One region of the Peribacillus sp. NPDC046944 genome, then DNA from elsewhere that is predicted to be linked to it. Evidence: riboswitches for the same ligand, from Rfam matches in the RefSeq annotation. Region 1 holds a riboswitch; the other holds the start of a gene.
The links. Region 1 has a riboswitch for thiamine pyrophosphate ahead of tenA (thiaminase II). Riboswitches for the same ligand answer to the same signal wherever they lie in the genome.

Region 1 (7,271 bases):
CGGCCGTAACTCCGCCTGAAACCGCCTCGGTGATGATAGTGGTCATGTCCTCGACGGCTAATGATTCTTCCGTGACTAAATAAAGGCTCAAATCAAATGGCACTTTCTTCATGCATTTTCACCTCGTATTTCCATATGGAATCATTCATTCCTGAGATGGCATCGATAATCCGTGTCCGGTATGTCCCTGTGCCATCATTTTTTTCAAGGGTTCTGGCAGCAAGCTCACCAGAGATGCTCATGGTTGAAATTCCTGCGATAGCAGCTGAATAGTAATCCTCCGTAATTCCGCAGAAGACCCCAATCAAGGCCGTCGACATACAGCCGGTGCCGGTCACCTTTGTTAAAAGAGGGCTTCCATTATCGATGATGGACGTACGTGAAGAGTCACTAACGGCATCCTTGGCTCCACTCACGACGACAACACTCTTCAGTTTTCTAGCAGCACGTAGGGATAGTTCTGCATTGCTCATGGAAAGGGGTCCTGAATCGACCCCTCGCGTGACGATATCGCCTCCCATTAGCCGATGGACTTCACTTGCATTGCCGCGAATAATCTGGACAGTGATTGAATCGAGCAGTTCCATCGCTTTCTCTGTTCGGTAAGGGGTGGAACCGACGCCCACAGGATCTAAAATTACGGGTATATGGCAATCGTTCGCTGTTTTCCCGGCAATCGCCATCGCCTCCAAGGGAACATCATCCAGTGTACCTAAGTTAATCACCAGTGCTTGTGCCAGTTTGACCATGTCCGCCACTTCTTTTGGATTGGAAGTCATAACGGGAGAACCACCAATTGCCAGGGTAGCATTGGCACAATCATTTGCAGTAACAAAGTTGGTGATTTGGTGGACGAGTGGTTGTTTCTTTCTCACTCTGCCAAATAAGTCTGCAACGGATGTATTCATGTGAAATCACTCCGTTCCTTTTTATAAAATTGATGGAAATGGTGAACGGGTCCGTGTCCCTTACCGAGTTCTAAGCTATTTCGTATCGCTTCTGAAATATAGATTTTCGCTTGTTCAATGGACGTCGCTAAAGGAAGTCCATTAGCAAGATTAGATGCAATGGCAGAGGAAAGGGTACAGCCAGTTCCATGCGTATTTTTCGTATGAATGCGTTCACCCTTGATCCAAGAGAACTCCTTGCCATCATAAAAGAGATCATTTGGATTTCCTGCTGCATGTCCTCCTTTCAGTAAAACAGCCTTCGGACCCAGTTCCAGAATAGCGGTACATGCCTTATAAAAGTCCTGCTTCGTCCGGATCGGGAATCCGGTAAGGACCTCTGCTTCCGGTATATTCGGCGTGACAAGTGTAGCAAGTGGAAGTAAATCGATTTTTAACGACGAAACGGCCCTCTCATCTAACAGATGGTGTCCACTTTTGGAAATCATGACAGGATCAAGGACGACGATAGCCGGTTTAAATAATTTTATTGAATGGGCGACGGTTTCGACCGTCTCCTTTGATCCAAGCATCCCTATTTTTACTGCGTCGACACGAATGTCTTCAAATACGGCCGCAATTTGATCGGTGATCACAGGGAGATCGATGGGCTGTACAGATCGAACTTCCAAGGTATTCTGTGCCGTAACGGCGGTGATAACAGACATGCCATAAACCCGATGGGCCGAAAATGTTTTTAAATCAGCTTGGATGCCGGCTCCGCCCCCAGAGTCAGATCCGGCGATCGTTAGTGCCCTTTTCATAAAAAAACCCCTTCATATAATGATTTTTTAAGAGAACTTTCAATAAAAGAAAGCCTATAATTGCGCCCGTTAAAGAACTAAGAAGAAAAGCTGGCAGAAAACCAAAAAGTGCCGCTTTTTTTCCCAATAATAAAAGCGCGATCGGATAACAGGCGATGGATCCGAGAATGCCTGTCCCCACTATTTCTCCCAAGCAGGCGTGTCCCATCCTTCTTGTTTTTTGGTAGAGGAAGGCCGCCAGCAGGGCACCAACCATGCTTCCCGGAAATGCAAAAATGGAACCTGTACCTGTCATGTTCCTGATAAGGGATACTAAAAAGGCCTGGGTCACAGCAAAAAGCGGCCCCAACATAACGGCTGTCATGACGTTGGTTACATGTTGAATAGGAAACACCTTCGCAAAACCAACAGGGATGTAAACGAATGAGCTAGTCAGGGTAGTGATGGCCGTGAACAAGCTAGTCAACGTCATTTTCCGTAACAAGTTACCAGTATCTAGCATTTAAAGAGGCCAATCCTGTTCGTTGTGAACCATGTCCCAAAATAAATATTCATATCGGGAGGTCATTAAAAAGTGTTTCTCTAATCTTTTCAATTCCCCCTCAGGCATATCTTCCGTCAGTTCGTCTAACAGCTTGGCCAACCATTTGTGCGCATCTGCGAATTCGGGGGATGCATACGATTGAATCCAAGCGATATAACGATTTGTTTCTAGTGCTGGACCATTTTGTTCTTTTAATAACGAGCCAATTTCATAGTAATCCCAGGCACAAGGAAGTAAGCAGGCAATAAGGTCGGCTAAAGTTCCATGATGGGCAGCATTGAGCATATAACCTGTATAGGCAAGGGTAATCGGAGTTGGTTCGGTATTTTCCAATTCCTCAGAACTAATTCCGAACTCCTTGCAGTAGCTCCTATGCAAATCCATTTCTACCTGTAGAGTCTCATTTAAAATACTCGCAAATTTGGTCATGATCTCAAGGTTAGTGGCCTTGATGGTCCCTAAGGCAAAAAGCTTGGCATAATCCATAAGATAGATATAGTCCTGCTTTAAGTAATAGGCGAATTTCTTTTCTGATAGTGTCCCGTCTCCAATTGCTTGAACGAAAGGATGAGTATGATTCTTTTTCCAAATTTCTTTTGAACGTTCGTGAAGTCTAGCACTGAAAGTTTTCATTTGGGTTTTCGCCATGATTTTTCCCCCTTATAATTCATTCACATACAAAGGAGGGGAGTGTCCAAAAATGAAGAACAGCCGCTTTCATATAGAAAGCGGCTGTTCTAGGAATGTACGAATCCCTTTTTCAACCTGCTTTCCTCCGCTGGTATGACCAGATCAGGTACAAAGGGTTTGATTCTCAGCCTATTAATGGCTCCCCTAGCAGTTTATTATTCAATTAAACGAAAACCCCGTTCCTGAAAACGGAACGGGGCAGATGGATGAAGTCAAATATACGACGACGATATCATCCACTTTCCTCCGCCGGCATCACCCGGATCAGGTTCAAAGGGTCCGGAACATCATTCCATCTCAGTCTTTTAGAAGACTCCCCTAGTGGTATTTCGTATGTGATTATTGTCATCATATCAGATAAAAAGGAAAATGCAACCTTTGAATCCAATAGAATTTTATGAGTATCTTGTGGCGTGAAAGGGGTAGTAGGATAAAATCCCCATTGGCAAATGGAGCATACCTAACCCACGGTCAATTGGAGGAAAATATAGTTATTAGCAAAATAGGGATATGGTCTTACCTTGTGCTAAAAGGGCACACGGAAAAATAATATAAAAATTAAAAATTAAAAATTATTTGAATGCAATTGACTTATCCTTGCAAGTGGGATAAAATCATGTCAAAATCATTTATATTCTGTATTCTTATCCAGAGAGGTGGAGGGACTTGGCCCTATGAAACCTCGGCAACAGACCCATCGGGGAACTGTGCTTCTTCCAACAAGCAATCGCTTGGAAGATAAGAAGAGACGAACGGACCTCTGTCGACCTCTTCTTGGATTAGAAGGGGTTTTTATTTTTGTCAAATAGGGTTTAAGAATCCCGTACAACAGGTATATATATTTTGGCTTTAGCAAAGCCTATAAGATTAGGGGCATTATATGTGGAAAATATGAATAAAAGGAAAGGGGCCATTCATATGGCAGAGTTTTTCGAGAAAAAAGAACAGAGGAGAGCATTGTTGATAGAAGAACTATTATCAAATGGTGTATACAAAACCTCTGATGAAAAGCATCTCTATGATGCTCCATTAAAAGCTCTTGAAGATGAATATAAGATTGTTATAGATAAATCAGGTAATGAGTCACCTCCAGAGTGCATGACTTAGTTAACCTATAGTGAACAATCAAAGAGAAAAAGCATTTGCTGTGTAAAGGCAAATGCTTTTTCTCTTTGAACTGACATAAAAAGTACAAAATAGAAAAATATAATGGGTATTTTGTCACATTTCACTAGTGAAATAACATATTTAAAACATGTAAAATGATTGATTTCGCCTAGTGCTTTGGTTATGATAAAAATGTAAAATAATTGAAAAATAGGAAGTGATTATATTGAAGCCTCCTCATATAACAACAGTTGAAAAAATTGAAGAAAAACGAAAAGAAATGATTATGTTAGCAAAAAATTATGGTTTGACAAGCAGGATGACCATTCAAGCAAGTCAAGAGTTGGATTCTTTATTGAATGCGGTCACACATATAAAATTCCTGGGAGTTTGTCGCGAATAATCAGTACATCCCACTAGACCATTCAAATCCAGGCAATCGCCTTTTGCAATGGAAGTCATGTAGTGACACGTTTACCAAGAATGACCAAATCGCGTTCCACTCCATCGAGTTCTGCTATTTTCGGTAAATGCGCCCATTTTTCAAAACCAAATTTTGAAAAAAGCTTAATACTTGGTGCATTGTGTGCGAAAATAAATCCAAGAAGTGTCTTAATCCCTATCTTCGGACTCACCTCTATAGCCTTTTGGATTGAAAGTTGTCCAATTCCTTTCCCACGGAACTCCTCATCTATATAGATGCTAATTTCAGCGGTAAAATCATATGCGGGTCTACCATAAAAAGATTGAAAACTCATCCACCCAGCTGTTTTTCCATCATGTATGATCATATATAATGGCCGTTTGAGAATATGATGTTCCTCAAACCATTTGAGCCGTGATTCTACTGTAACTGGTTCTGTATCCGCAGTGACCATCCTCGAAGGTACTGTAGAATTGTAAATTTCAATAATTTTAGGCAAATCCTCAAATATTGCTTCCCTGAATTCTATAAACTCCTTCATCATTAAGCTCCAATCCATTTATTATGGCATTCCAATCACCTGAGTACAGGTGCATCATGCAATTTAAGTTTTTTATTAGATTATTCGAATGTTAGGCTTGTCCTCTTTTTGGGTATTTAAAAATAAAATACTTCCTAGTGAATACAAAAGGAGAAGCAAAACAAATGAAGAAAATCGTTGGCTTATTTTTTATTGTACTTGTTATTTGTTTAGTTGCCTATGCGTTTCAGGCAGTAGATGCGAAAAACGATCAAAGAGTCATGGCATTTGGAGATTCTTTGACTTATGGAAAGGGCGATAAAGAAGGGGAAGGATATATTGATGACTTGAAACATAAAACGAATGATTCCGATTCAGAAAAAGTCCAATTCTGGAATTATGGTATTAAAGGTCAGGAAACGGACGGTGTCATTAAACAGCTCGAAGATCTTGAGATTAACACAAAATTGGATAAGGCTGACACATTTATCGTCTATATCGGAATCAATGATTTAATTAACAGTAATGGTGGAAACTTAAAAAAAATCAATGATCAAAAGATAAATGATGAAAAGAAAGAGTATGTACAACATTTAGATAAAATTCTTTCTGAGCTTCTAAAGAAAAATAATAAAGCTGATATCTTGGTGATAGGGTTATATAACCCGAATAAAGACGACTTGAAATTAGAAAACCATATTAGTGATTATAATCATTCGATTCAAAAGATGGTGGACAAGGATAGTAGACTAAAGTATATCCCTACAAACGATTTATTCGAAAACAAAGATAAAAAAGCATACTTCAGTGATGAAATTCATCCAAATGAAGAAGGCTATCAGCTTATAACCAATCGAATCTTAGATAAATATGATTTTAAATAAGAACGATAAAAGGGCATGGAAACTTGATTTTCATGCCCTTTTAGGTTTATTTATCGGGGGCGGATTTCTGGTTGGTTATGTTTCTGATGGTGCCTCCGCCAGTGGAAACTGTAAGTCATGGAGCTGCCGATAGCGACCATTATTTAGTAGCAGTTGTTCGTGCGTTCCATTTTCTTGAATTACCCCTTTTTCAAGAACGACAATTTGATCTGCCTTTTGAACGGTTGATAACCGATGGGCAATGACGATTGAAGTCCGGTTCTCTAATAGGTTGGATAACGCTTCCTGAATCAGATGTTCGGATTCCGTATCGAGCGATGCCGTCGCCTCATCGAGAATGATGATTTGGGGATTCTTCAAAAGGGCCCTGGCGATGGCAATCCGTTGCTTTTGGCCACCAGAAAGTTTGACCCCACGTTCTCCGATTTGTGAGTCATATCCTTTTGGGAACGTCTTGATGAAATCATGAGCATATGCCGCCTTAGCCACTTCGATAATTTCCTCGTCCGTTGCGTCGAGTTTACCATAGGTTATATTATCGCGGATGGTCCCGGTAAACAAAATGATGTCTTGCGAAACAACCCCCATTTGGCTCCGTAAAGATTTGAGGGTGAGATCACGAATATCATGGCCATCCATTTTTATTGTCCCTTGTTGGGGGTCATAGAAACGAATTAAAAGGCTGGTAATCGTTGATTTCCCTGCCCCGGATGAGCCGACAAGAGCGGTTACCTGTCCTGCTTTTATCATCAGGTTAAGATTTCGGAGTACTGGTACCCCCTCGACATAAGCGAAATCAATTCCTTGAAATTCGATTTGTTTCGTGATTTTGGGAACATTAATTGCTGTCTTTTTGTCCTGGATTCCAGGTTGTGTCTCCATTATTTCGGTGATCCGTTCAAAAGCTGCAGCCGATTGTTGCACGATACTGATTACACGGCTGAAATTACGGATTGGACTTTGCAGAAGCCTGAGATAAGCCAGGAATGCCACGATTAATCCAATCGTAAATTCTCCCTGCATCACTTGCCAGGCACCAAATACAATCACGGCGATCAGACCTAAATTATTCATTAAATCTATGAGCGGGCCAAACATGGACCTCAGTCGAACTGATTTGATGTTTGCTACCGTATTCTCATGATTTCGGTCCGCGAATCGTTTTGATTCAAATTCTTCATTTGTGAAGGATTGGATGAGCCGTATGCCGGAAAGGGAATCCTGCAGCTGATTGCTGACATCGCCGGCCGAACTTTGCACGCTCCTGAAAGAGAGGCGGATGCGCTTACCAAATATACGTGTCAGGTAGAACATGAACGGAAAGGTAATGAGAAGGACCACGGTCAGTTTCCAATTGATGAACAGCATATAGATGGCAATGGCAAAGAAGG
Region 2 (7,271 bases), on a different contig from region 1:
TAGTTCTCCTTTGATGGCTTCGTAAGAGAGAAATTGATCAATGATGATCGATCTTCCGGTAGAGGTTATGGAAAAGAACATATCCATATTCAAATGCTGTTTAACCCGGCCGGCTGAAATCTTTTCCCCTAAATCCTTCAGCATATCATCTATGTTAGTATCTGTATTTTTCAGTTGTTTCATCAGTGAATTTAGAATTTTTTCTATTTCTTCTTCAAAATATTCTATATAGCCATCTGACAAATGCTTTAATCGCTCTTTCCATTCGGTAAGGATAGTAGTTTTATGAGAAGATAGGAAGTGAAGAGTCATTTCTCGATTCAATACCATTTTGCCCTCCATGTGTAGGAAAATGAATTTATCTTACTTAATTATGAATGAATTAGAATATAATTCCAAAATGTAATATATGGTTTTAATAATAACAGATTGAAAGCGTTCTTTAAATACTCATTCATGCGGTAAATGATCGGTAAAAGGGGAAAGGCTTTGTTTATATTAGGTAAACATTGTATTAATAGGGGGTTTACACATATAAAAAAGGCACCGTTCATTATTGACGGGTACCTTTTTTTTGAAATGTATAGGGTTCGATATGGACAATGACATGTTTGATGTCATGTTCCTTTAATAAGTTTTCTTCAACCTTCACTGTAATGTCATGACTTTGGATGACGGTCAAGAGCGGATTGACATGCACGGTTGTTTCAACCAGAATTTCATTCCCATGCATCCGAGCTTTAATTTCACTCATGTCTTTCACCCCATCCGTCAACAGGATGGTTTGACCTATTTGTTGGAGATGCTGTTCATCGAAACCGTCGGTCAAGGAAAGTGAAGCGTCGTGGAAAATATCCCAAGCCGTTTTGCAGATCATCAGACCTACCACTAAAGCCGCAACCGCATCCAACCAGTCTATGCCGATTGTGGTACCGATAATACCTACGAAAGCACCGATACTGACAAGAGCATCAGAACGGTTGTCCTGTGCGACAGCATGGATGGAGGCGCTGTTTATTTTTTTGCTTAAAGCCAAGTTGTAACGATAAACCCCGTACATGAAGATGGCGGAGAATAAAGCGACATAAGCTGTGAACATATTCGGTACAACTGTCGCATCCTGCGAAAAGAATGATTCGATGGCGCTGTATATGACCTGTAATCCGACGGTGATCATAATGAAGGCGGCAACCAGAGACGCTACGGTTTCAGCTCTCAGATGACCGTATGAATGATTATTATCAGGTGGTCGCCTTGATATTTTTAAGCCTATTAATACAGCGACAGAGGCAATGATATCGGTCGTGTTGTTTAAACCATCTGCCCAAAGTCCTTTCGAGTCTCCAAAGTAACCAAACGTTAATTTGAGGGCCGACAAGAATATGTATGCGGCTATACTGATATAGGCGCCCTTTTCAGCAGAAATTGAATGTTTATCCATGTCTTTTCCCCCTCGTGCAAAATAACCTTTATAAAGATATCAAATTGAACCCTAGTGAGTCTATAGAAAAATTGTCGTCTTTATCCATCTAACTTGGCATATGGCATGTGTATTGAGGCCATGTAAAGAAGTTGGCTGGATGAAAAAATATAACCAGTAATAGGGAAAAACGCTCGTGGATATAATCGTGTTATTTACTTGTCAATTAGAGAAACTAGTAGTATATTCTAACCGAGGAACAAAAATTAAATACTTCCACAAGGGGAGCCAAGATGGCTGAGAGTGAACGGTTGAGTTCAGACCCTATGAACCTGTTAGTTAGTACTAGCGTAGGGATGTGGTTTTGGATAGCAATACTGGGCATCCATTACCGCCCTGGTGTTGCTTTTTTGCATGCCGAAAAAGCGACACGGGACTCATGGGCACTTTTGCACGTGGAGAAGGGTGAGAGATGATGAAACATAAAACATTATTCATGACAGAGGTCGCGATTTTTTCTGCATTGGCATTACTGCTGGATATAGTCTCCGGTTTTGTCTTTGCAAGGATATGGCCACAGGGGGGATCGATTTCCATTGCCATGGTACCGATATTCTTAATGGCCTATCGTTGGGGAATCAAGGGCGGAATGGCCACCGGTTTACTATTGGGGCTTTTGCAGATTGCCACTGGTTTGGCATTTCTGGCAACGCCGCTTCAAGGATTTATCGAATATTTCCTTGCTTTTACCGCCGTGGGATTATCCGGGTTGTTCATGAATAAATTTGTGAATAACCGTAAAGGGGGAAAACGGTTAAGAGGGGATATATATGCGGTTTGTGGCATGTTTGTGGGGAGCTTCCTGAGGTTTCTTTGCCATTTTACAGCAGGTATCGTTTTCTTTGGGGAATATGCGCCAGATGGGCAACCAGTCGTCCTCTATTCCTTGATTTACAATGGGACATATATGCTGTTTAGTTTTATTTTATCAGCAATCGTGGTAATGGTGCTCTATTCGGCTGCTTCGAATGTCTTGTTGAAGAAAGCCATCTAAAGACAGACCTTTTAAAAGGGCCGGCTCGATTATGAGCCGGTCCTTTTCTCCATTATTTTGCAATAAATACCGAGCATGGTGCCTGCTTGGCTATGGAACTGCTGGTGCTTCCGAGGAAGAACTTTTCCAGGCCGCTTTTTGCACTGTTGCCGACGATGATTAAATCGGCGTTCGTCCGCTTTGCATAGTCACATATGCTATCCGTGGCATTTCCCTCTAAAATCTCGATATTTCCATTAACCTGGCATTCACTGAGCAACCTCATCATATTGCTTTCAGCCATCCTCACATTGTTTTCATGAACGGTGGGAGTATCGTTCATGTGCATTTGACTTTGTTGTTCTACTTCTGTTACGGGATGCGTTTGTGAAGGGTCGACATAAAATCCTGCTGCCGGTACGAACCCAGGAGCGGATGCACTCTCGAGGATACGGCTTTCACCTTTTGGATTCAGAACTTGAACAATGGTCAATTCAGCTTCCGGAAAGGCCTTTTTTAATGAAGCTCCATATTCCACGGCGCGGTTGCTCTCTTCATTTCCATCATAAGCGGCGACGATACGTTTTAATTGTTTCATCTAAGATCATCTCTCCCCATAATTTGTCATTATAGGTTATATACCCGTTTTTATTGGTTTCATGCCTTTTTCAGGTGTATATTGATTTATAAATGTGGGTAAAGGGTATGGAAAAAGAAAAGACTAGGCATGAAAGGGAGAAATATTGTAGGCACTTTGTATGGAAAAGGATAATGGGAAAAATGTTGTGGAATTTGTTTTCCCTTTTAGCCATTGCAAGAGTTTTCTTTCATAAAAAGGGCAAAATATTTTTAATGGAGCATGTCGCATCTGGGAAAATGGGGGTACAAATGAGAGCGTTATTGAAAATAGGTCTTATAATTATATCAATCATTGTCGTAGTGGGAGCCGGTTTGTTCATATATTTTAAACAAACTGTGGATATAAGCAATCTCCAGGATCAACTTCAGCAACCGACCAAGATTTATGACGAGGATGGGAACTTAGCCAGTACCGTCACGGCTAATAAATCGGAAGGCGTCGCGATAGAGGAGATCCCGGAACATCTCATTCAAGCGGTCGTATCCATTGAGGATCACCGTTTTTATGAACATCATGGCATAGATTATCAAGCGATCATGCGTGCGATGGTGAAAAATGTCAAGGCGAAAAGCGTTGTTGAAGGCGGGAGCACACTTACCCAACAACTTGTAAAAATCACCATGCTTGAATCAGATCGGACCTTGAAAAGAAAGATAGAAGAGTTTTTCATCGCTCAAGAATTGGAACGTACGTATACAAAGGATGAAATTTTAGAAATGTATGTGAATCAAGTTTATTTTGGACATGGAGCATGGGGACTCAAAAAGGCAGCGAACATATATTTTTCAAAAGATGTTTCTGAGTTAACCGTCGCCGAAGGGGCTTTGCTTGCTGGGGTCATTAACTTGCCTTCCAAGCTTGATCCGTACAAAAATCCAGAAGGGGCGGTTAAACGACGGGATTTGGTACTGTCTAGAATGACCGAACACGGATATTTGACCGAAGAGGAAGCGGCTTCTGCCAAAAAGGATGAAGTATCACTACAGTTAGGTGAAGATACAGATCCTTTAAAAGGGAAGTATCCTTATTATATAGACCATGTCCTATCTGAAGCCTCCACCATGTATGGATTGGAGCTCCAGCAATTACTCACTAGGGGCTATAGAATATATACCACATTAGATCAACCGATGCAGCAGGCTGCCGAATCAGTCTATAGCCAGGATGCCAATTTCCCTTCTGGGACAAGCAATGACATATTGGTGCAAAGTGGGACGGTCCTTCTTCATCCTAAAACAGGCGGCATTAAGGCACTTGTTGGGGGGAGGGGCGAGCATCAATTCATGGGATATAATCGGGCGACGCAACTGAAAAGATCTCCTGGTTCGTCGATTAAACCGCTCGCTGTTTATACACCGGCAATTGAAGAAGGATATGAAATGACCGACTCTTTAAAAGACGAGAAGATGGAGTTCGGGAATTATGAACCATCGAATTTGAGCGGCACTTATAAAGGGGAGGTCCCAATGTATGAAGCCGTGATGAATTCCTTGAATGTGCCAACCGTTTGGCTCCTGAATGAAATTGGAATCGACAAGGGGCTGGATGCGCTCAAACGGTTTGGGATTCCTTATGACAAAAAAAATGACCGAAATCTATCGATAGCCTTAGGCGGGATGGATAAAGGGGTGTCCCCACTCCAAATGGCAGGAGCTTATGCGGCGTTTGCAAATGAAGGAAAGCGAAACGAAGCGCATGCCATTATAAAAATAGAAGACACGGATGGGAAAGAAATAGCAGCCTGGAAGGAAAAGAAGACAAAGGTGGCTTCGAAGGATGTCGTCGATAAGATGAATGCGATGCTTCTTGGGACAGTTAACTATGGAACGGCTAAAAATGCCGCGGTCTCTGGCTATGAAATCGCAGGAAAGACAGGATCCACACAGGTCCCGATCGAAGGAATATCAGGTGTGAAGGATCAATGGTTCGTGGGATACACCCCTTCTTTAGTAGGAGCTGTATGGGCTGGCTACGATAAAACGGATAAAGAACATTATTTAACCACTAACAGCAGCCAGGGAAGTACACTCATCTTTCAAAAGATCATGGCTCAGGCCTTACAGAACGAAACGGCTGAATCATTTCATGCAGAAGACATCGGACCATTGATAGCGGAACAGCAGGAAAAGGAAGAAGAAGAGGAAAGGAAGCAATATTGGATTGATAAGGGGAATGAAATCAAGGAGGGGCTTGGTAAGTGGAAAACATGGGATTTTCCTTGGTGATGATTGGGGATATATCCATATTCCCAGTAAATGAAAAAAAGCTGTCATTATTGACAGCTTTTTTTCCCTCATTAAAAGATGAAATTTACAACTAAACCGATTACGACGATAGCCCCGATAATCATTAAAATGGTTCTCATATCTATACACCTCATTTATATGTAATTTTTTTTCGTATATTAAATCCCAACGGTTTGGTTGGAGTGAAATCCTATTTTTTCATCATTTTCTTTACAAATGGCCTGAACCTTTTCCAGCATTGCATGTACATTTTGTCCTTCTAGGATCACTTTCATATCCACACACTCTTGTAGAATGAGAACGAATGATACAAATGTTGAAAGTTTTGTGGCATCGACCATTTTATGATTGCAGATAAAGTAGATGTTTCCTTTGAATTCTTTTGTCACTTGGTATAAGTTCATGATTTGACGCATGGATAATCGTGTATTTGTTTTAATATCAGCAGAAATTACTTTGTTCATGGTTGTTTACTCCTTTAATTTTTATATAATTAAATGCTTGTGCCGTAATACTTATAAGATAGAAAAACTAAGTTAAGTTCTTTTGAATTCATGTAATTGGGTTATGGTGTATATTTACCCGCGTATATCGTTTTGAAACCTATTAGAATATTTAAACTTGGAGGGAGTTTGGCCCTATGCTGACACTGATAAAGAATGGTGAGGTTTATACGCCGGAATACATAGGTAAGAAAGACGTTTTGTTGGTCGGAAAACAAATTGGCTTCATTGAGGATAAAATCGACGTCCCTGCCAATTTCGTTGAAATGCAAGTGATTGACGCGAACGGTCGAATCATTGTACCAGGTTTTATCGATGCACATGTTCATATCATCGGTGGCGGCGGTGAAGGGGGATTCAAAACAAGAACGCCCGAAATTCAGTTGACCGATGCGACGCTAGCCGGTATCACGACATTAGTCGGGGTCATTGGCACGGATGGAACGACAAGGACGATGCCGGACTTGCTTGCTAAAGCGAGGGCCCTAGAAGAAGAAGGGATTAGTTGCTTCGTTCAAACAGGTTCGTACCAAGTCCCGGTGAAGACCCTAATGGACAAGATTGAAGATGATTTAATCTTAGTGGATAAAATCATTGGAGTTGGTGAAATTGCCATTGCCGATCACCGTTCTTCACAGCCAACCGTGGCAGAGCTTGCAAAACTTGCGTCGCAGGCCAGGAATGGAGGACTTTTGTCCGGGAAAGCCGGTATCGTTAATATACATGTCGGGGATAGCTTGGATCATGTACAGGTAATCGAGGAAGTCGTCAGGACGACGGAAATTCCGATTACACAGTTCTACCCTACACATATGAACCGGAACCCGCATTTGTTTGAGGCCGGGATACAATTTGCCAAAAAAGGCGGGTACATCGATTTCACGACAAGTACCATTCAAAAATTCCTGGATGAAGGGGAAGTAAAAGCAAGCACGGCAATAAGGAGAGCCCTCGACGAAGGTGTTGATATCCGCAACATCACGCTTACATCAGATGGACAGGCTAGCCTTCCGGAATTTGATGGCAACGGAAATATATCCGGACTGAGTATGGGGACCTGCATGTCGCTGTATGAATCGGTTGTCGATGCGATTATCGATGATGGAGTTTCGATAGAGGATTCCATCCGTGTGGTCACGGAAAATCCCGCGAATATTTTGAAGCTAACTAATAAAGGACGGGTGGAAACGGAAAGGGACGCAGATATACTGATTTTGAAAAAAGAGACCTTTGAAATAGATACCGTCATCGCAATGGGTCAGATTATGGTCAGTGAGGGCAAAGCGATGGTGAAGGGCACATTTGAAAAATAATTCATTGATTTCTCTTTCTTGAATTGGAATTTTTGGGTAAAATTAACCAGAAAGTCGGATGAAGGGGGATAGAAAGAGATCATAAAACTTTTTAATAATCGAAATTATACGAAATT

Region 2: another riboswitch for thiamine pyrophosphate. It lies ahead of thiT (energy-coupled thiamine transporter ThiT); the one in region 1 lies ahead of tenA (thiaminase II).

What each region holds. Positions count from the first base shown of each region.
Region 1 covers NZ_JBNNML010000004.1:77,202-84,472, forward strand. Annotated here, with positions in the region: gene thiE (thiamine phosphate synthase) at 1-112, opposite strand, end outside; gene thiM (hydroxyethylthiazole kinase) at 93-908, opposite strand; gene thiD (bifunctional hydroxymethylpyrimidine kinase/phosphomethylpyrimidine kinase) at 905-1,711, opposite strand; gene thiW (energy coupling factor transporter S component ThiW) at 1,680-2,213, opposite strand; gene tenA (thiaminase II) at 2,214-2,903, opposite strand; TPP riboswitch at 3,009-3,101, opposite strand; TPP riboswitch at 3,170-3,275, opposite strand; SAM riboswitch class I at 3,587-3,690, shown strand; gene ACQKIC_RS08630 (Fur-regulated basic protein FbpA) at 3,789-4,052, shown strand; gene ACQKIC_RS08635 (aspartyl-phosphate phosphatase Spo0E family protein) at 4,279-4,455, shown strand; gene ACQKIC_RS08640 (N-acetyltransferase family protein) at 4,511-5,035, opposite strand; gene ACQKIC_RS08645 (GDSL-type esterase/lipase family protein) at 5,182-5,880, shown strand; gene ACQKIC_RS08650 (ABC transporter ATP-binding protein) at 5,956-7,271, opposite strand, start outside.
Region 2 covers NZ_JBNNML010000010.1:73,930-81,200, reverse strand. Annotated here, with positions in the region: gene ACQKIC_RS17165 (histidine kinase N-terminal domain-containing protein) at 1-330, opposite strand, end outside; gene ACQKIC_RS17160 (cation diffusion facilitator family transporter) at 554-1,441, opposite strand; TPP riboswitch at 1,692-1,794, shown strand; gene thiT (energy-coupled thiamine transporter ThiT) at 1,893-2,474, shown strand; gene ACQKIC_RS17150 (universal stress protein) at 2,527-3,051, opposite strand; gene ACQKIC_RS17145 (transglycosylase domain-containing protein) at 3,342-5,318, shown strand; gene ACQKIC_RS17140 (hypothetical protein) at 5,498-5,803, opposite strand; gene iadA (beta-aspartyl-peptidase) at 5,980-7,155, shown strand; gene ACQKIC_RS17130 (MFS transporter) at 7,234-7,271, shown strand, end outside.